DNA from 3 places in the Priestia sp. Y58 genome. Region 3 is predicted to be linked to each of the others. Evidence: riboswitches for the same ligand, from Rfam matches in the RefSeq annotation. Region 3 holds a riboswitch; each other region holds the start of a gene.
The links. Region 3 has a riboswitch for cyclic di-AMP ahead of MMB68_RS00750 (potassium channel family protein). Riboswitches for the same ligand answer to the same signal wherever they lie in the genome.
Positions count from the first base shown of each region.

Region 1: another riboswitch for cyclic di-AMP. It lies ahead of MMB68_RS01720 (APC family permease); the one in region 3 lies ahead of MMB68_RS00750 (potassium channel family protein).
Region 2: another riboswitch for cyclic di-AMP. It lies ahead of MMB68_RS01440 (dicarboxylate/amino acid:cation symporter); the one in region 3 lies ahead of MMB68_RS00750 (potassium channel family protein).

Region 1 covers NZ_JAKWFL010000001.1:309,206-316,238, forward strand. Annotated here, with positions in the region: gene MMB68_RS01715 (cation diffusion facilitator family transporter) at 1-832, opposite strand, end outside; gene MMB68_RS01720 (APC family permease) at 942-2,768, opposite strand; cyclic di-AMP (ydaO/yuaA leader) riboswitch at 2,931-3,071, opposite strand; gene MMB68_RS01725 (N-acetylmuramoyl-L-alanine amidase) at 3,263-4,297, opposite strand; gene MMB68_RS01730 (hypothetical protein) at 4,417-4,608, opposite strand; gene glnA (type I glutamate--ammonia ligase) at 5,174-6,508, opposite strand; gene MMB68_RS01740 (MerR family transcriptional regulator) at 6,592-6,999, opposite strand.
Region 2 covers NZ_JAKWFL010000001.1:250,718-257,750, forward strand. Annotated here, with positions in the region: gene MMB68_RS01420 (peptidase) at 1-640, opposite strand, end outside; gene MMB68_RS01425 (3-oxoacid CoA-transferase subunit B) at 654-1,316, opposite strand; gene MMB68_RS01430 (CoA transferase subunit A) at 1,301-2,002, opposite strand; gene MMB68_RS01435 (aspartate aminotransferase family protein) at 2,003-3,352, opposite strand; gene MMB68_RS01440 (dicarboxylate/amino acid:cation symporter) at 3,461-4,696, opposite strand; cyclic di-AMP (ydaO/yuaA leader) riboswitch at 4,876-5,030, opposite strand; gene MMB68_RS01445 (NAD(P)/FAD-dependent oxidoreductase) at 5,639-7,033, opposite strand, start outside.
Region 3 covers NZ_JAKWFL010000001.1:121,180-128,212, forward strand. Annotated here, with positions in the region: gene MMB68_RS00745 (TrkH family potassium uptake protein) at 1-1,268, opposite strand, end outside; gene MMB68_RS00750 (potassium channel family protein) at 1,272-1,931, opposite strand; cyclic di-AMP (ydaO/yuaA leader) riboswitch at 2,056-2,200, opposite strand; gene MMB68_RS00755 (carboxymuconolactone decarboxylase family protein) at 2,316-2,774, opposite strand; gene MMB68_RS00760 (Lrp/AsnC family transcriptional regulator) at 2,895-3,350, shown strand; gene MMB68_RS00765 (peptidyl-prolyl cis-trans isomerase) at 3,789-4,691, opposite strand; gene MMB68_RS00770 (S1C family serine protease) at 4,688-5,962, opposite strand; gene MMB68_RS00775 (response regulator transcription factor) at 6,185-6,856, shown strand; gene MMB68_RS00780 (sensor histidine kinase) at 6,853-7,033, shown strand, end outside.

The DNA.
Region 1 (7,033 bases), 190 kb from region 3:
TTAAAGAAGGATCAATTTCTACTTTTAATTCAACGTGAAGCTCTTCTCCTTCTTTCATCACCATTAATGTTTGAATATCACGCACTTGCACATCTTGCATGACAATCGCGCCAATTTTTATTTCCATTTCTTTATCTGCTTCACCAAGGGCTCCCGCAGCGTTGTCTAAAAATACTCGTCCTACTACAAAAAACATCATAAGCCCAATTAAAATAGAAGCAATTCCTTCAGCTTGGTGAAAAGGTGTAAACCGTGAAATGAAAACAGCGATTAATGCCAATACGCCTCCTCCAGTAGCTACCAGATCTTCCATAAAGACCAGCTTGGTTGCTGGCTTTGCTTTCTTTAAATGAACAAAGCTTTGGGTAAAAACATTGACCTGTGCGGTATTCATTCCGACATCGTGCAAAATTTCTTTCATTGCCTTAAATAAGACAAACATCTCAAGCAATACCGAGATGCCAAGTACTGCAATATTTAAAATAAAGCCTGAAGACTTCGTCGGATGAAGAATGTGGTGATATCCTTCTTTAATCGTTTCAAACGCCATAATCCCTACTACAAGAACCGCTCCTAATAGAACAAGATTAACCAATCGGCCGAAACCGTTTGGAAATCGTTTGGTCGGGGCTTTTTTACTTAATGCCGAACCTATAAAAACAAAAAACTGATTAGCTGCATCTCCTAAGCTGTGCATCGTTTCAGCAAACATCGCTACATTCCCTGTTAAGGCGAAAGCAATTCCTTTAATAATGGAAATAATGGTATTCACTATAGCGGCCATCATGGCCGATTTATTTCCTTTTCGCAACAATTTAATTAATTCACTCATGTAATCCCTCCGTTTGCACCTTTGATGAGATTCGATTACGGTTAGTGTATGTGAATTTAAAAATTAAAAACCTCCAACATACAAGTTGGAGGTTTTTAGTCATGTTTCATTATTTTTTAAAACGGTACGGTACAGTTGTAACAATTACATTTTTGCGGTAAAGCAAATGTGCTTTTAACAGCAGACTGGACTGATTGTGAAGAATATTTTGCCAACTTTTTTTCGTAATGAATTGCGGAATAACGACCGTAATGGCCATGTTATTTTCTCGCGCTTTTTCCTCAGCCATATCGATGAATCGAAACAGCGGCCGCACTAAGCTGCGGTATTGAGAATGAAACGTAACAATACGAATATCAGGCTGCCACTTCTCCCACTTCTCTTCCATTTTCTTTTCGCTTTCTCGATCAAAGGCCACATGCACTGCAATAACGGTATCACCAATCGTTCGTGCATAATTTAATGAATTTTCTACTACCTTTGTCATTCCTGCTACAGGAACAATGACTACACTTCCTTCAAGCTTTCCAATCTTTTCTCCTTGCTTAATGCGAAGCTGCTCTCCTACCGCTTCATAATGCGTATGAATGCGATGAAAAATATAAACGATAACCGGTAAGAAAATGAGCACGGACCATACTTGTGAAAACTTCGTTGTAAACAAAATAATTAGCACCGTTAAGGTTATGAGGGCCCCAATTAAGTTAATAGTTAGCTTCCCTTGCCAGCCGGCCGGCTTTTCTCTAAGCCATTTGACAATCATGCCTGTTTGAGAAAGCGTAAATGGAATAAACACCCCGACTGCATAAAGAGGAATTAATTGTTCAGTCGCTCCTTTAAAAGATACAATTAAGACAATAGAAGCAATTCCAAGGGTCACAATTCCATTCGAATAGCCTAATCGATCGCCACGAATTTGAAACATTCTCGGCATGTATTTATCAGACGATAGGTTGACAGCAAGCAAAGGGAAAGCAGAAAAGCCCGTATTCGCCGCTAGCACTAGAATTAGAGCTGTTGTGCCTTGAATAAAATAATAAAATCCATTTCGTCCAAACACACTTGATGCAATTTGTGATACAACCGTTTCATCTGCTTTTGGAGAAATGCCAAGCCAATAAGCTAAAAACGTGATGCCAGAAAATAAAACGGCTAAAATACCGCCCATCAGCATTAATGTATGAACAGCATTTTTTGCACCTGGCTCTTTAAAGTTAGGCACTGCATTTGAAATGGCTTCTACACCTGTCAATGCCGAACACCCTGATGAAAAAGCTTTTAATAATAAAAACAAACTAATACCTGGCACTACTGTACCGAGAGAGGGATGAAGCTCAGGTGAAACTTGACCTGTCGCTATTTTAAACAAGCCTACCGCTATTAACAAAATAAGAGCAATAACAAATAAATAAACCGGATAAGCTAATACAGAAGCGGATTCTGTTACACCACGTAAATTTAAGACGGTAATAAAAATCACTAGCAAACACGCAATTACTACATTGTAATGATGCAGCGTTGGAAAAGCCGAAGTTAAAGCATCGGTTCCTGCTGAAACACTCACAGCAACTGTTAAAATATAATCTACCAACAGTGATCCCCCAGCGATAAGCCCGGGATTTTCTCCTAAATTGGTTTTGGAAACAATATAAGCTCCTCCGCCTTGCGGATACGCATAAATAATTTGACGGTATGAAAGAATTAAAGCCGTCAGTAGCACCAATACCCCAATCGCAATTGGAATTGAATACCAATAGGCAAGGACGCCTACTGTTGCAAGTACAATCAAAATTTGTTCTGTTCCATAAGCCACTGAAGATAAGGCATCTGATGATAAAATAGCCAGTGCTTTAAGCTTACTAAGCTTTTGATCGCCTAACTCTTTTGTTTTAAGCGGCTTTCCAATCAATAATCTTTTGAGAACTGAATAGTTCACGTAATTTCCCTCCGATGATTGCCTAGCTACTATTTACTGTTCATTGCTAAGCTCCGTTACAAGTTCACGAATAAGTGATATTATTCCTAAAAAATACTTTTTTATGTTAAAAAAGCGCACAAAAAAAACACTAAGGGTTCTCAGCGTTTTTACACAGCTTAAACCTCCTCTCCAAAACGCTTATGGGGTTAGCTGTCGGATTCGGGCTATGAGAGTAGCCCTACCTTTAAAAAAGGATTCACCCCAAGTGACAATGCACAAATTTGGGTCCCCCACTCCTGACGAATTAAGCGATAACAGGTCAATATAATTTTCGGTTAAAGAGTATGATTGATAACATGTTTCTTTCATAACTATCCTTTGTTCTTAGATAATATACTCCCGTACAAATGGTTTGTAAAGCATTATTTTACGTAAATTATAAAATAGTGCTTAAGACGCTTTTAATGGGAAAACAAAAGGCCTTCTGCCTGCTTACAGAAGACCTTCTTGCTTTAACTTTTTGCTTTTAAAACGGCTGCTAGCTTGTTTTTCGTTTGAGGACCATAAATGCCATCTACATCATAAGGAAGATACATAAGCTGAAAACGTCTGACTGCATCTTTCGTTTGAACTCCATATATTCCGTCTACTGACCCTACTTTAAAATTAACCGCGTTTAATGCTCTTTGAAGCTGTTTCACAGCTTCTCCAGAATCGCCTTGTTTTAAAATTCCATTGGGAAGTGGATATTGTTCAGAAGGTGGTGTTGGAGATGGTGTTGATGAAGTTCCTGAAGGAATAACAATTGTTTTTCCAACCTGTAGTGTTAAAGGATCAGAAAGCCCTGTATTCGCTTCTTGAAGCGCCTGTACTGTTATGTTGTACTTCTGTGCAATACTGTAAAGCGTATCTCCTTGCTTGATCGTATACGTTTTTGTACCCGGTTCAGAAGGTGAAGGATTTGGTGTTGGAGATGGGGATGGATTTGGAACTGCACGACGCGGTAAATTTAAATATACGGCAATTCCTTTTGCATACGATTCACCCATGCTTTTTAAAAAAGCTTCATTTTGAAGAAGTGCTGCATCTGTACTGTTATCAATAAAAGCTATTTCAGTGAGTACTGCGGGCATATTTGTTAAGCGAAGCACCGCATAATTGGCTGATTTTCGACCGCGATTCGGATGATTATACGACAGCAGCGCTGGCTGTACTTGGCCGTGTACAATCGATTGAAACGTTTTACTGGCATTGCTAGCGCTTCTATAAACATAATCTTCGTACCCTGTTCCTCCACCGGCATTTACGTGAATAGACATAAATGCGTCTGCGCCCCACGAATTAGCTTGAGAAGCGCGCTGAGATAACGATAAAAAAACATCTGTGGTACGAGTGGTTTTAATCGTAAAATCACTGTACGTGCTATTTAAATAGCTTATTAAATATTGTTGAATTTTCAAAACTAGGTTTTTTTCATACAATCCATTCGCTCCAACTGCTCCTACGTCTGCCCCACCATGTCCTGCATCGAGATAAATTTTTTTCATATTACTTGTCCCTCCTTATTGCTAACATATGCATGAGGGAAAAAAGTGCTACAGTTACTAGCCTACTTAGTGAAAAATCACTAAAAAAGGAGATTGTGCCATAACGAAACCACTCCAATCTAAAAACGAACAAATGGGACAAGTGCTCTAGTAGGGATTGCTTGTGACACCGCTGTTGATTTCCGTGCAAGACTTCGCTTTCCGCGGGCGGCTGGTGAGCCTCCTCGTCGCTTACGCTCCTGCGGGGTCTCACCTATTCCGCTTTTCCCGCAGGAGTCTTCGCCTGCCCTCCAATCAACAGGTAGAAGCAACTAAATAGATGAAATCTACGTTCACGTTACCAATAAAAAAATCCGCACGATTCATCGTGCGGATCTTCTTCGACCTAACACTTTTGATCTTTATAACGTTAGGACCTATTTAAAAAGCAGAACGCCTATAACAATGAGAATAATCCAAATTGGAATGCTTATTAATATGCCTATTACTAAACCTTTGAAAAAATTTCCTTCTTGCATTTTCATTCCATTCCTCTCCAACAGTATTTTCTAATAACACTACGCCTGGCTGAAAATTCTCTGAAGTTATACTGAAGTGCAGAGTGAACGCATAAACAATCTCTCTATCTGTTATACACTACTTTTACATATAGATTCAATGAGACAAAAAGCTTATCCTTTTTAATTTATATAACCAAATTCTTTCCTGTATCTAACAAAACAATAAAAAGCCTCCCGTAAATTGTACGACAGGCAGCTATACTTGTTTTATGAACAGCTTAGTTCGATATTTAATATACGCATGCAGAATGTTATTCATTTTGAAAAACAAAAAAGTCCAAGAGAACGTATAAACGATCTCTCGGACTTTTAGGAATTAATATTGGCTCATGTATTGGTCACGTTCCCAAGGATGAACTTGTGTACGGAACATATCCCATTCGATTTCTTTCGCTTCAACGAAGTGCTCTGCTAAGTGTTCACCTAATGCAGAAACCATAACTTCGTTTGATTGGAAGCTATCTAAAGCTTGAGCTAATGTTGCAGGTAAATCTACGATACCTTCTTCAATACGCTCTTCTTTTGTCATTACATAGATATTACGATCGATAGGTTTTGGAGCTTCAAGGTTGTTCTTGATTCCATCTAAACCAGCTTTTAATAGAACAGCCATTGCTAAATATGGGTTAGCAGCTGGGTCTACGCTACGTACTTCAACACGAGTTCCTACGCCGCGAGAAGCTGGGATACGGATTAATGGGCTACGGTTGCGAGCAGACCAAGCAACATAACAAGGAGCCTCATATCCAGGCACTAGACGCTTATAAGAGTTTACAGTAGGATTTGTTACTGCTGTAAAGCTGTGTGCGTGCTTGATGATACCTGCGATAAATTGACGAGCCGTATCACTTAGCTCTAGATTACCGTTTTCATCATAAAATGCGTTTTGACCATCTTTAAATAATGAAACGTTACAGTGCATACCTGAACCATTCACACCAAATAATGGTTTTGGCATAAATGTAGCATGTAAGCCATGTTTACGTGCAATTGTTTTTACAACAAGTTTGAACGTTTGGATATCATCACAAGCTTTTAATGCAGCAGCATATTTGAAGTCAATCTCGTGTTGTCCAGGAGCTACCTCATGGTGAGATGCTTCAATTTCAAAGCCCATTTCTTCAAGCTCTAATACGATGTCACGACGGCAGTTTTCACCAAGGTCAGTTGGTGCTAAGTCGAAGTAGCCACCTTTATCATTTAATTCTAATGTAGGTTCGCCTTTTTCGTCTAATTTGAATAAGAAGAACTCTGGCTCAGGTCCAAGGTTAAAATCAGTAAATCCTAACTCTTCCATCTCTTTTAACACACGTTTTAAGTTATTACGTGGATCGCCATCAAACGGAGTTCTATCTGCATTGTAGATGTCACAAATAAAACGTGCTACTTTACCTTTTTCAGATGTCCAAGGGAAAATAACAAACGTATCAATATCTGGGAATAGGTACATATCTGATTCTTCAATACGTACAAATCCTTCAATAGAAGAACCGTCAAACATCATCTTGTTGTCTAACGCTTTTTCTAATTGACTTACTGGAATTTCAACGTTTTTAATTGTTCCTAAAATGTCAGTGAACTGAAGACGAATATACTTTACATTCTCTTCTTGAACTTTGCGGAAAATATCTTCTTTTGTGTACTTTGCCATCGTGTGATCCTCCCCTAAATCTCTATATAATATTTATAATCTATACCCCTCATATACGAACGGCATAAATATTGATAACTTTATTAATGAAAGAACCTGGACATATCTCCTTGATTTAAAGTTGCTCGATTAAAACGGCCTGCTTGCATAAGTTCTGCACGAAGCATTTTTCGCAATTCATCGTCCGTTAATTCTGGCTTTGCTGTTGCTGCCACAACTTTTTCTTCTTGCTTATGCCCTTTTTGCTCCTTTTGAAGATGAAACAGCTGTTTTACACCTGCTAAGTTTACACCTTGTTCAATAAGATCACGGATTTCAAGCAGCTTATCAACATCGTTAAATGAGAATAATCGTCGATTTCCCTCTGTTCTTACTGGTGCAACCAATTCATGTTCTTCATAGTAGCGAATTTGGCGAGCCGACAACTCAGTTAACTGCATCACAATTCCAATTGGGAAAAGTGGCGTATTTCTTCGAATGTTGTCACTCATTTCAGTTCCTCCTTTGGATTAACTATTTACATTG
Region 2 (7,033 bases), 130 kb from region 3:
CTCCATGCACGGTCACTCGAAACCACATGGAGCCTTGCTGTTTAGGGAAGATCTTCATGTTGGTTGGTTCTGGAATAATGGCACCATCTGCTTTGTACCCTCTAAGTACGCAGGAAAGTGTTCCTGCACCTCCGCTTTCCTCTTCTACTACGCTTTGAAAAATAACATCTCCTTTTAGTGAAATATCTAGCTCTTTCAACGCTTGAATAGCTAAAAGTAACGACACATTCCCTCCTTTCATATCCGTTGCTCCGCGCCCATATAAGTTTCCATCTTTTACAACAGCCGTATAAGGGTCTCCCGTCCACTGTGAAAGATCTCCGGGTGGCACTACATCAATGTGCCCATTCAAAATGATGGATTTGCCTCCGCCTTTCCCTTTTAACACGCCTACCACATTCGGACTGTCTCGAAAAGTAGAACGGTTGGAGGCAAAAGCTTCATGGCTACGAAGTATTTTTTCGTCCGGTTCCCATATATCAATATCTAACTGCAGCTGTCGAAGGCGTTCAATGACAATTGCCTGCGCATGCTTTTCAGAACCCTGTACGCTTGCTTCTTCTACGAAACGCTTGAGTAAACGCACTGCACTTTGACGATGCTCTGTCATCCAGTTATGAATAGATTGCTGTAGGTTCATGTAATGGTCCTCCTTATGGTATCGTAATCAATTGATCACTCAGGCGAACTGTCGCTTCTGTTGAACTCAAAATATCCTCTACGGTATAAGGAGACATTAACTCTGTTAGAAGAAGCGCATCTTTTTCTACTTTAAAAACCGCCCGATCTGTAATAACTAATCCCACGCAGCCCGAGGCAGTCAAAGGTAAAGAGCACGTCTTAACCAGCTTCGGTTCTCCTGTCTTGCTCGTATGATTCATTAGCACAATGACTTTTTTCGCTTTTTGAGCTAATTCCATCGCTCCTCCCATACCAGGAACTCGCTTACCTGGCACAATCCAATTAGCTAAATCCCCTTTTTCACTCACTTCTAACGCACCAAGAATGGTCATATCGACGTATCCTTTTCGAATCATCGCGAAGGCTGTAGCACTATCACAGTATGAAGCCCCTTGAACGGTAGTTGTTGGATAGCCTGCTGCATTGCAGACATTCTCATCTTCTTCACCTAAAGGAGGCGAAGATCCTAAACCTAAAATTCCGTTTTCAGCATGAAACATCACATGAACAGCGCTTGGTACATAATTAGGAATAAGAGAAGGAATGCCAATCCCTAAATTAACAATCATGCCGTTTTTGATTTCAGCCGCAGCACGTTTTGCAATACGATGACGAATATCTATTCCCAAACCCATTTCCAATTCACTCCTTTTGAAGGGACAATATAATCCACAAATACACCTGACGTCATCACGTTCTCTGGGTCAATGTCGCCAAGAGGAACGATTTCATCCACTTCAGCAATAGTGATACGACCTGCCATAGCCATTAATGGATTAGTGTTTCGAGCGCTTTTATCATAAAGCAAGTTGCCGAATGGATCTGCTTTTTTTGCATATACAAAAGCCACATCGGCTGTGAGTGGTTTTTCAACTAAAAATGTCTTGCCGTCTACTTCCACTTTTTCTTTTCCAAATTGAATAATGTCATTTTCAATTCCTACATCAATCAGTACTCCTCCGAGTCCAACTCCTCCCGCTCGAATCCGTTCAGCAAGCGTTCCTTGAGGAGAAAACTCAACTTTCAGCTTCTCTTCTGTCATCAGCGTTCCAGCTACTGGGTTCGATCCAATGTGAGAAGCGATCAGTTTTTGAATTCTTCCTTGGCTTACCAATTTTCCCGCACCAATATGGGGAAAGCCTGAATCATTACAAATCAATGTAAAATTTGATTTTCCGCTTTCGATAAGGCCGTCAATAAGAGAAGGCGGACTGCCTACTCCTCCAAACCCTCCTATCATCAGCGTAGCAGCATGATCCACGTATTCAATCGCTTGTTCCACAGTTGTAATCTTTTGAAATGAGTTTTCGACCTTTGTCACTTATTTCACCTCATTTCCCTGTTTTTCATTTTGCACTTCATGTAATGTTTTCGAAAGCAGATCGACCGCTTCATCAAGTTGACGATGAGTAATCGTAAACGGTGGCGCAATAATAATACCGTCTCCTTCGACTCCGTCTGTTCCTGCTTGCGAAGGATAAAGGAGAAGACCATTTTTTTGGGCTTTACTTATTACGCGTGCCGTCATATTTTCCGAGGATGAAAAAGGCTCCTTCGTTTTTGGATTTTGCACAAGCTCAAGACCAACTAATAAGCCTTTGCCACGTATATCACCAATGATAGGGTAAAGAAGTTGAAGCTTCTTCAATTTCCCTACTAAGTAGTCTCCTTTCACCGCTGCTTCTTGAACAAGATCATGCTTTTCAATATAGGTTAAAACAGCTATCCCTACAGCTGATGACAACGGATTAGCGCTTAGCGTATGTCCGCTCATAATTAATTTGGATCCGTTCATAATAGGTTCAATCGTTTTGCTGCTAGCCAACGTAACGGCTATTGGTGTATATCCTGCTCCCACTCCTTTTCCAAGCGTCATGATGTCTGGTTTAACTCCCCAGTGCTCATACGCAAACATCACGCCTGTACGCCCAACTCCCGTCATGACTTCATCCGCAATCCATAACACATCATATTTATCGCAAATTTCTCTTATCACTTCATAATAGCCGGGAGGAGGTGTAAGGGCTGCTCCGGCTGCTCCTACAATGGGCTCTGTAATAAAAGCAGCAATATGTTCAGGGCCGGTTCGTTTGATAACTGTTTCCAATTCGTGTGCACAAGCAAGATTACAGGATGGATAGGTTTGCTGAAACGGACATCGATAGCAATAAGGAGGTGAAACCGAAGGATAATCTTCAAGCAAAGACGAGAAGCGTTTTCGTCTTCCAACGTGCCCTGACATAGACAGAGCTCCTATGGTAATACCGTGATAGCTCATCCAGCGTGACAAAACCTTCGTTTTGGTTGGCTTTCCTTGCTCTTGAAAATGCTGAATTGCCGTTTTCATAGCCGTTTCAGTCGCTTCTGTCCCGCTGTTAACAAAAAAACTCCACTGGAAATGATTGCTGCTTAATTCACATAGTTTCTTAGCTAAGGCTTCTGTTGGATCACTTGTAAACTGCGACCGATATACAAACGCAACTTTCTGTGCCTGATCGGTCATCGCATCAATAATTTCTTTTACGCCGTGTCCGATACTTGCTGTAACTGCCCCTGACGAAGCATCTATGTACCTTTTTCCATCTTGGTCGTACAAATAAATTCCTTTTCCATATGAAATAACTGGGTAGTCATCGTCGAGCAGCGGCTTTATCACATGGGTCTTATTCATTTCCGCACTCTCCTTTCAAACACATACTCTTATTAAACTGTATGCTGAAAAGAAGAGTTTCTTGCCAATAAAAAAAGCCCTAGCATATAGCTAGAGCTTTTGCGCTTATTAAGCCGATTGCGTTACAGATTTATCCATACGCTTTGCTTCTGACTCAGCCACAATAACGGCACACGCAGCGTCTCCCGTAATATTTACAGATGTACGAAGCATATCAAGCAAGCGATCAATTCCGATAATCAATCCGATACCTGCTACAGGCAGGCCAACCGAACTCAGTACCATTGCTAGCATAATGAGACCAACTCCCGGCACACCTGCTGTACCAATACTAGCAAGCACCGCTGTCAATACAACCGTCACAAGAGCCCCCAGCGATAGGTCAACGCCGTATACTTGTGCAATAAAAATAGTCGCTACACCTTGCATAATTGCCGTTCCATCCATGTTAATGGTAGCACCTAACGGCTGAACAAAACTGCTGATGGACTCCGGGACACGAAGATTTTTCTGTGCCACATTCATTGAAATCGGAAGCGTTGCATTACTGCTTGATGTACTGAAGCCAACTGTCATCGCAGGAGCAAAACCTTTAAAAAATTCAATTGGGTTGCGTCTGGCCATAAGAGCGACAGTTCCACCATACGTTACGATTGAATGGATGAACAGCGCGAGCACGACTACAATCATGTATAGACCCATCGCTTTAATTGCCTCCCAGCCTTGACTTCCAACCGCTGTTGCAAGAAGACCAAATGTTCCGTAAGGAGCAAACTTCATCACTAGATTTACAAGGTACATCATTAATTCATTGCCTTGCTCTAGTAAATTGTAAAGCCCTTTTGTTTTACTTCCAAGCATCGTAATACCAAAGCCGATAAAGATAGAGAAAACGATAAGTTGAAGCATATTCCCTTCAGCCATCGCTTGAATTGGATTGACTGGAATCATATTTAAGAATGTCTCTCCAACCGGCGGTGCTTTTTCGGCTTCAAAAGAAGCGTTTTTTGTATCAAAAGATCCAAACGTACCCGGTTTAATTGCATAAGCTAAAATTAAACCGATAATAATCGCAACGGTTGTTGTAACTAGGAAGTAGGAAACTGTTTTAGCCCCGATTCTTCCTAGTTTTTTAGGATCTCCTAAACCTGCTACACCTAAAGTGATCGAGAAAAACACAATTGGTACAACAAGCATTTTAATTAAGCTTAAGAAAATTTGGCCAAGCGGTGTAAACAAGTACTTGTCCAGCGGAGCAAAAGCACTTGGAGCAAAAGCATTAATCAACACTCCTACAACAGCACCAGCAATTAGCGCGATAATAATCTTTGTCGATAGCTTCATAGATTTACCTCCCGTAAATAAATTATATTAGAATGATTCTAACTACCATACTTATTTTACCATGCATTGAGAACGATAACACTCAAAATATACAATATATTAAAAATTTTCAGATTAATAGTTTAGGAATATTTTAGCTATACAAAAAACCATGAGAATATCATGGTTTCATAGACCTGTTATTCCCTCACTGAATGCTTACGGAGTTAGCTGTCGGATTCGGGTACGTGAGTTACTCCACTTGATTCATTCAAGATTCACCCCAAGTACATTACGCACAAATATGGGTCCCCCGTTCTCTTATAAAACAAAAGAGATTAAGCAAATAATTTTCTTTAATGTTTTTGCATGATAATAATTGTTACTTTAATTAAAATTCATTTTATATGATCCTGTCAAGTTTTTATTCAAAAATAATGCAGGATTTTATCATAAAAAGTTGAGAATTGTTGTATTTTAAAATATTCACATCATATTCTAATAAAACACAAACACTTATTTAACAAGACTTACAATCTAATAGATAAAAAATTAACTCAAAAAATAGTTTGTGAAGTGAACTTTCTTCTCATTAAATCCCATTCATAAATTTGCATAATTATTCTAACGTACGCGTACTTTGCTGCTTCCATAAATATTTTATTCATCAAAAAAACAACTCTTTCCAACTGTTGATTTTATCCTTATTGTACTGCTTGATATAAACTCCCTAAAATTTCACTGACTTTATTGATAGAAAGAAATGGACATTATCAATTCGCCTTATTCTATTTAATTCTGCTCACGATAGACGTACGGATTCCGTAATACTTTTTAAAAAAAGAGCGGGTAATTATCATATAAAACTATCGGAGTTTGAGCGGTACAAGTTCTTTGCTTTTTACTTATTCGCTCTCATTATTTAACACATATAAAAAAAGAGGCCGTGACGGCCTCTTTTTCTTATACAGTGACAGGTTCAGAACTTGCTTTGCGATTCTTTAATTTTTCAACAATGTCACGCGCTACCCACACACCGCACGCACTTGCCTGCGCGAGTCCTCGCGTAATACCAGCTCCGTCTCCTCCCACGTATAAACCGGAGATTTCTGTTTCAAACTTATCGTTTAGCTTTGGACGAGCTGAATAAAATTTCGCTTCCACACCGTAAAACAGCGTATGTTCAGAAGCTAAACCAGGCGTTACATGATCCAGTGCTTCTGTCATTTCAATTAAGCTTTTCATCGTATTGTAAGGAAGCACTAAGCCCAAGTCACCAGGGACAGCTTCTTTTAACGTTGGTTCTAAAAAGCCTTCTTTAATTCGAGTCGCTGTTGAACGACGGCCCTTTAAAATATCCCCATACTTTTGAACAACTAAGCCCCCGTTTGACAGCATATTAGCTAACCTTGATACTTCGTGCGCATATTCGTTTGGCTGATCAAATGGATCCGAAAATTTATGAGAAACAAGCAGCGCAAAGTTCGTATTTTGACTTCCAAGCTTCGGATCTTTGTATGCGTGTCCATTTGCTAACATAATACCTGAATGATTCTCTACTACCACATGTCCTGAAGGATTGCTGCAGAACGTTCTGACTCTTGTACCTACAGACGTATTGTAAATGAATTTCCCTTCGTACAAGTGCTTGTTGATTTCTTCCATAACAACGTTGGATGTTTCTACTCGAACGCCGATGTCCACTTGGTTGTTAATCATTTTTAAACGGCGTTTTTTTAGTAAGTCGCTCATCCACTTCGAGCCGTCTCGACCTGGTGAAACAACCACTTTATCAGCCGTAATTCTTTCACCGTTTTTCAATTCAATACCGCGCACGATATGCTGACCATCTTCTTTTTCTGTTATTAAATCGGCTACTTCCGTTTTATACTGCATATCAATTTTTTCTTTTAAGTATTCATAAATGCTTTTTAAAATTTCTAAATTTTGCTCTGTTCCTAAATGACGCACCTGGGCACGCAATAGCTTTAAACCTGCTGCGTATCCGCGTTTTTCAATTTCACGAACTTTATCAGTTAACGGATCCGTAATCGTATCGGTTGCTCCGTGTTTTAAATTAATTTCATCCACATATTTAATTAAATCTACCACCTGTGATTCAGACAGATAATCCGTCATCCAGCCTCCAAATTCACTTGTGATATTAAATTTCCCGTCTGAATATGCGCCGGCTCCACCGAAACCATTTGTGATAGAACAAGCAGGCAAACAGCCAGCAAACTCTTTTTTGCCAACCGCAGGCGGACATTTTTCAATTTTTTTCTGAAGAATCGGACAATTACGTCGATAGATATCGTGTCCTTTATCGATTAATAAAATAGTTGCTTCCGGTAATTT
Region 3 (7,033 bases):
TTAGATAATGAAAACGCAAGCGTTAATGGCCCCACTTTTCCTAAAAACATGATAAAAACAATAATCACGCGGCCAAAGTATGAAAGTTCAGGAGTCGCTCCCATCGATAAGCCTACTGTTCCAAACGCAGAAACAACTTCAAACATAATTTTTACAAACGGCAGATTTTCCGAAATATTTAACAGAAAAATGGCCCCAAACACAAACATAATCGAAATCATCGTGATGGCTAGTGCCTTAAACACGTGAAGAGGAAGAAGTCGTCTCTTTAACAGCACAATATCTTCCCGGCTTCGTAAAAATGCCCATACAGAAAAAACAATCACCACAAACGTTGTTAGTTTAATACCGCCTCCTGTTGACGCACTTCCTGCACCAATAAACATTAATAAGACCATTAAAAAAACCGTTGCGTCATGCAGGTGAGCTAAATCAATTGTATTAAATCCAGCGGTTCTTGTCGTTACCGCTTGAAAATAAGAAGCCCATACTTTGTCTCCTAATGATAAATTTCCGAGCGTATGCGAATTGCTGTACTCTAAGAAAAAAATAAAAAGCATGGCAATCACATTAATCGCAAACGTGCTGATAATCATAATTTTTGAATGCAGCGTTAGTTTTTTATACGATTTTTTCACCCACATATCAGCAAGAACGGTAAACCCTAACCCGCCAATGATGAACAAAAAAGAAATCGTTATGTTAATAATAGGATCTCCAACATACTGCACTAAGTTATCAGACAGTAGTCCAAACCCTGCGTTATTAAAAGCTGAAATTGAATGAAACAAGCTAAAGAACAGCCCCTTAGACCATCCGAATTCCGGAACCCAGCGTATCGCTAAAAAAATAAGTGCAATAAACTCAATTAAAAATGAAAAGATAAACAGCCTTTTAACTAGCAGGACAACTCCGCCGACGCTCGTTTGATTTAATGCCTGCTGAACGAGCATACGCTCTTTAAATCCAATTTTTTTACCTAGCATCATAAAAATCAACACGGCAAATGACATAATGCCAAGACCGCCTATTTGAATTAACAGCATAATGATTGTTTGACCGATGACGGTAAAACGCGTACCTGTATCTACGACGGCTAAGCCGGTCACTGTCATAGCGGAAGTAGATGTAAAAAGGGCGTCTACCCACCGGATTGGCTCAGTAGTAGAAACAGGCATCATCAATAGAAGAGCACCAATAATAATTCCTCCGCCAAAAATGGAGACAAGCAGCTGCGGAGGGGTGAGTTTAATGATTTGTTTTTTCATCAGTTAAACTCCTTCTTCTTCAAAACGGTTCAAATCGCGATTATGTCCGATAACAATCAGCATATCTCCTTGTTCAATTATTTCATGCGCGGTAGGCGAAATCACCATTTCCCCGTCTTTTCGCTGAAAGCCGATAATGTTGCAGCCGTACTTGGCACGAATGTTTAAATCAAACAGCGTTTTATTATGAAGTTTCTTAGAAGCGACAATTTCGACAATACTATAATCCTTTGACAATTCAATGTAATCGATGATTTTTTCTGACACCACGTGATGAGCAATACGCTTAGCAATATCGCGCTCTGGATGAATAACTTTGTCCGCTCCTATTTTTTCGAGCACTTTTTGATGATACATATTCACTGCTTTTACCCATACTTGCTTAACGCCCATATCTTTTAAAAGCATCGTTGCGAGCACACTTGCTTCGATATCATCTCCAAACGAAATAAGCGCATGATCAACATTGCGGATACCTAGCCCCTTTAAGCTAGCTTCATCAATCGCGTTTGCTTGGACAACATATGTAGCTGAGTTGCTAAATTTATTTACTACCTCCTGATTGCGGTCAATAGCGAGCACATCCACATCCAGATTAGCAAACTCTTCAACCAAACTGCCTCCAAAACGACCTAATCCCAATACAGCAAACTGTTTTTTCATAGTGTATTTATTCCTTTCTTCAACTGCTGTGTGTTCTCTTAGCTTATACTTTTTCTAAAAAATTACATCTTTTTCTTAAAAAAAGCGCAAAAAAACACAGGAAGGCTCCTGTGTTTTTCCACACTCTTCCCCCTCAAAACGCTTGCGAAGTTAGCTGTCGGGTTCGGGTTTTAAGAGTAACCCTACCTTTTTAAGGATTCACCCCGGAGCACAATATGTGCGTAAATAATGGGTCCTCCGCTCCGTAATGGATTAAGCGATTTTTATTCAAATGTCTATGATCTATTTTTTAGAATAATCGATTCGATTCATGATACGTTTCACTTCACGAAAGCTATCTTACTCCTGTGAATTTTGTCTGTCAAGATATTTTTAGCGAAGACCTCACTTGCGCTGCAAGCTGCAAAAATCATATAAATCTAAACTGACAATCATTTTGTGAAATTGATCAAATAAATTAATAACAGCCAAAAGCTCTAACAGCTGCGTATCACTGTAAAATTTCTTTAATTGATCCATATCAGCATCGGTCAACTCCCTTGGACGCACCCGGTATACATCAATAAATCGAAACAGCAGCCGATCTTTTTCTTCCAGCTCTTTTTCTCTTAACACTTTTTGATTAAGCGTCTCATCCCCTACATATGACATGCTCATACACGTCTCACAGCCGTTAACACCTGCTAGATAAAGCCTAATTTTTTCCTTAGTCTCTTTTCCTACTATATCGCTGTTCCAAAGCGTGTCGTAAAGCTCATCATACAATCTTTTTACATGCGGAATTAAATTCAGTGCTTTTTCAAAATTTGTTCCCTCTTCGTTTGCTAACAAAACTCTTGCCATTTTTTACTCACTCCTTTTTAATTATTATAGTAAGAAAAACGGAAATTTTAGATTACATATAAAACATCTTAGCTACTATTACTAATCAAATGAAACGTTAATGAGAAAGAAGGTTTTCAATTGAAAATTGATGAAATTGATTTATCGATTTTACAGGCGCTGCAGCAAAACAGCCGCCTTTCCTTACGAGAGCTAGGAAAACAAATTAACCTGTCTCCCCCTTCGGTGGCAGAGCGAGTAAGGCAGCTAGAAAGCTTTGGCGTTATAAAAGGATATACGATTGATATTGATTATGAAAAGATGCACCTGCCTGTATCGTGTTTTATTGAAGTAACTATGAAAAACGGCGAGCACGAGCGTTTTAAACGATTTATTTCTCAGTATCCCTACGCTTTATTCTGTGAACGCATCGCCGGGCAAGCCTGCTTTATTACAAAGCTTCAGCTTCCCCACCTGCACGTACTCGAACAATTTATTAACGAAATTACACCTTATGCTAAAACGATTTCACACATCGCCCTTTCTCACGTGGAGATGTCTCCTGGATTACTGAGCCATTTAAAAGATGAAAAGTGATTGAAACGTAACGAAAGCAATCCAATCGAAAAGCGAACAATGGGATCAATGGAATCAATAAGCTCGTATGAATCACTTTTGACACCGCTGTTGATTTCCGTGTCAGTCTTCGCCTTGCCCTCCAATCAACAGCCAGAAACAAATAAATAGATTAAACATACGTTCACCATACTAACGAAAAGATCCGAACGATTCATCGTTCGGATCTTCTTTCCACTAAACTACTTTTGTCCCAAGCTCTTTTATTCGTCCAACAGCATAAAAAATAACCCTCCAAAGCTGGAGGGTATAAATTTTCCGAATAATGAAAGTTTTACAACTTCATTTTATCAGGTGACGACATTTCTGTCTACTTAAAAATGTAAAAGAGCTCTCTATTAATAGAAAGCTCTTTTACCTGCTTGTTTTTTGAAAACAATCAATCTATATAAAAGGGAACTACCTAAGGTTGAAAGTCACGTGGAACCTTGGCAGTTCATCCTGGATATACCGGTTGATATGATTCAAAACAAGTTCTTTCATCATTTCTTCTTTGACTTCTGATTCCGTTTTTTTATCTTTTTGTTTTAAAATAAGAATATAATAGACTTTACCCATTTTAATGGGCTCACTACTCTCTCCGATGTGCTGTTTTTTTAAAACATCTATAAAAGAGGGAGATAGACTTGAAAGCTTTAGATTATCAGCATTCTCTATTTTGCTGATTGTCTGGACATCAGCATATTTTTTTTGAACGTCTTGAAGAGATGTTCCTTTTTGCAGTTCAGCCGCAGCGGCGTCGGCATCATGTAAAGTGGAAAAATCCAGCTGTGTAAAAGATACGCGCGTTAGATCGTTTTCAATACGTTTATAGTAAGCAGTTAGTTCATCAGACGTAATTTGTTTACGGAAATATTCTTCTAATTTAAACTGATTTGTTAGCTGGTTGGTTACATCACTAGAACGAATATTTAACACTTCATAACCTTGTTTTCTTGTATCCTCGTCATATGAGCGTTTAATTTGCTTCCACATATCCTCAACTTGTTTTTGTACTTTATCGCTTGTCTTTAGATGCGAAATTAAGATTTTTTGCATAACAAGCTGCCGCAATAACTCTTTGCGGTAGCTTGTATCATTTAGCGGAGCATCTGGATTTAAGAACCCTTCAACGGCTAAAAAACGGTTGAATTCAGCTCCTGTCACCTTGCCTCCCTCATACGCTGCCAGTTCTTTGGTAGAAGATAGCTGACTAATTTCTACAGAAGGAAACATCGTGTTTGAATGCTTCCCTCCGCAGCCGGTTAAAAATCCGAACGCTGTTAATACTGCTAGCAGCAGCTTTAACGGTGTTGAATTCATCCATTGTTATCCTGCTGTTCTGAAAGCTTCAGAGAAATGGTTTGTTTTTTTCCATTTCGATATACGTCTAATTTTACCGTGTCTCCTACTTTACGTTTTGTGTATATATATTGACGTAAATCACTGGATGTTTTGACTTCATTTCCATCGATGGCAACAATCACGTCTTTTGATTGTAAACCTGCATCAGAAGCAGAAGAGAATGGTTCAACCGTCGTTACGACAACTCCTTCAGACGTATCGCTTGTTAGGCCTAGCTGGTTTTGTTTTGTTGCAGCTGAAAGCTGACCTACATCCTGAAGACCTACCCCCATATATGGACGCGTTATTTTTCCATTTTTCATCAGCTGTTCAATCGTCGGCTGCACTTCATCACTTGGAAGAGCAAAGCCGATGCCTTCTACATTGTCTTCTGAAATTTTCATACTGTTGATACCGACTACTTCACCGGAAGAATTGATCAAGGCACCGCCGCTGTTTCCTGGATTAATTGCCGCATCCGTTTGAATTGCATCTACGTTCCAATTTTCTGAAATAGGGACAGAGCGTTTTGCTGCGCTCACGATACCTTGTGTGACCGTACGAGAAAATTGTTCACCAAGAGGATTTCCGATTGCAAGCACCGTTTCACCCGCTACTAAATCCGATGATTTCCCGAACTTCGCCACTTGTTCAACATTTTTGTCAGACATCTCAAGCACCGCTAAATCCGTTAGCGCGTCAGCTCCGACAATTTTAGCTTTTTCTTTTTGTCCGTTTGAAAGTGACACTTCTACTTCGCTTGCGCCGTCAATAACGTGGTTATTGGTCACAACGTAAGCTTTTCCATTTTCTTTTTTGAAAATAACACCGGAACCCGTTCCTGCTTCTTGCGTTTGGGTATCTCCAGAAAATGGATTTGTTTGTTGTTGAATATTGTTCACGCCTACAACAGCAGCTGATACTTTATTTACAACTGAAACAAGATCTGACTGATTCACGGTTGTGCTTACTGTTCGAGGCGTTGTGCTCGTTGTTGTTGCGGTTTGAGTCTGCGTTGTTTGATTCGCTGTTTGCGTATCAGCTGAATCCATTAACCCCAGCTGCGGAGCACCGTATAGCACAATTCCTCCCCCTAGCACTGCTCCGGCGATAGAAGATGCAATCACTGGAAATAAGCGTCTTCTTGGAGGCTGTGATGATGACGCAAGCTGATACTGATCGTAGCGCTGCTGGCGATTTTCATATTCTTCTTTTCGTTCTTGCTCTCTTTCATAATCACGTGGATCCATGAAAAACACTCCTTTTAACGTAGCAAATTTTATGTTATCTATACTATAAAATAAAAGTTTGGGATAAGTATCAAAACAATGTGTGAAATTGTGAAAAATTTCTTTATAACAGCAAACACGTAGTATAATAGCGGGTACATAGACCTTTAAAGAAACGCGCATAGATGGCGTAATATTCTTTATTTACCTTAATTTTCATATATTCAGAGGAAGGTGTCAAATTTGAGCTTTACACTATATTTAGTAGAGGATGAACAAAATTTAAATGAAGTTTTAACCCTTTACCTTCAAAAAGAAGGCTGGGACGTTCGCTCATTTTTTAACGGCACGGACGCCAAAGAAATGATTGCAACTCCTCCGCATCTGTGGATTTTAGATATTATGCTGCCTGACATTGACGGGTATCAGCTCATTCGCGAAATCAAGCAGCAAACGCCACAAGTGCCTGTTATTTTTATCTCAGCCCGCGATGCCGATATTGACCGGGTTCTTGGGCTTGAGATGGGCAGCGACGACTATTTATCAAAGCCTTTTTTGCCTCGTGAACTAGTTATTCGAGCAAACAAACTGCTAAACCGCGTATATGGTTCCAATCAAAAGAAAACCGATACCATTACGCTGACTCCTTATGAAATCGATTTACATACCCGTACAGTCAGTGAAGATGGAAAGCCGATTGATTTAACGTCTAAAGAATTTGATTTTCTTGTCACTATCTCAAAAGACCTTGGACAGGCTTTTTCACGGGAGCAGCTGCTGAATCTCATTTGGGGAGAAGATTATTTTGGCACAGACCGAGTGGTGGATGATTTAGTAAGGCGCGTGCGTAAAAAAATGCCGCAAGCACGAATTGAAACGATTTATGGATATGGATACCGGATGATGAAAGCATGAAAAACAAGTCGCTTGCATTTCAAATTTGGCTCGTCATCTCCGGTATTTTATTGCTTATTTCAATTTTGCTCGCTATTTTATTCCCAACGACGCTCAGGCAGTTCTTCACGAATGAAATTTATACCACTATTGAAAATGAACAGCATATTTTAAAAGAATACGGCCTGCCAAGCCGCT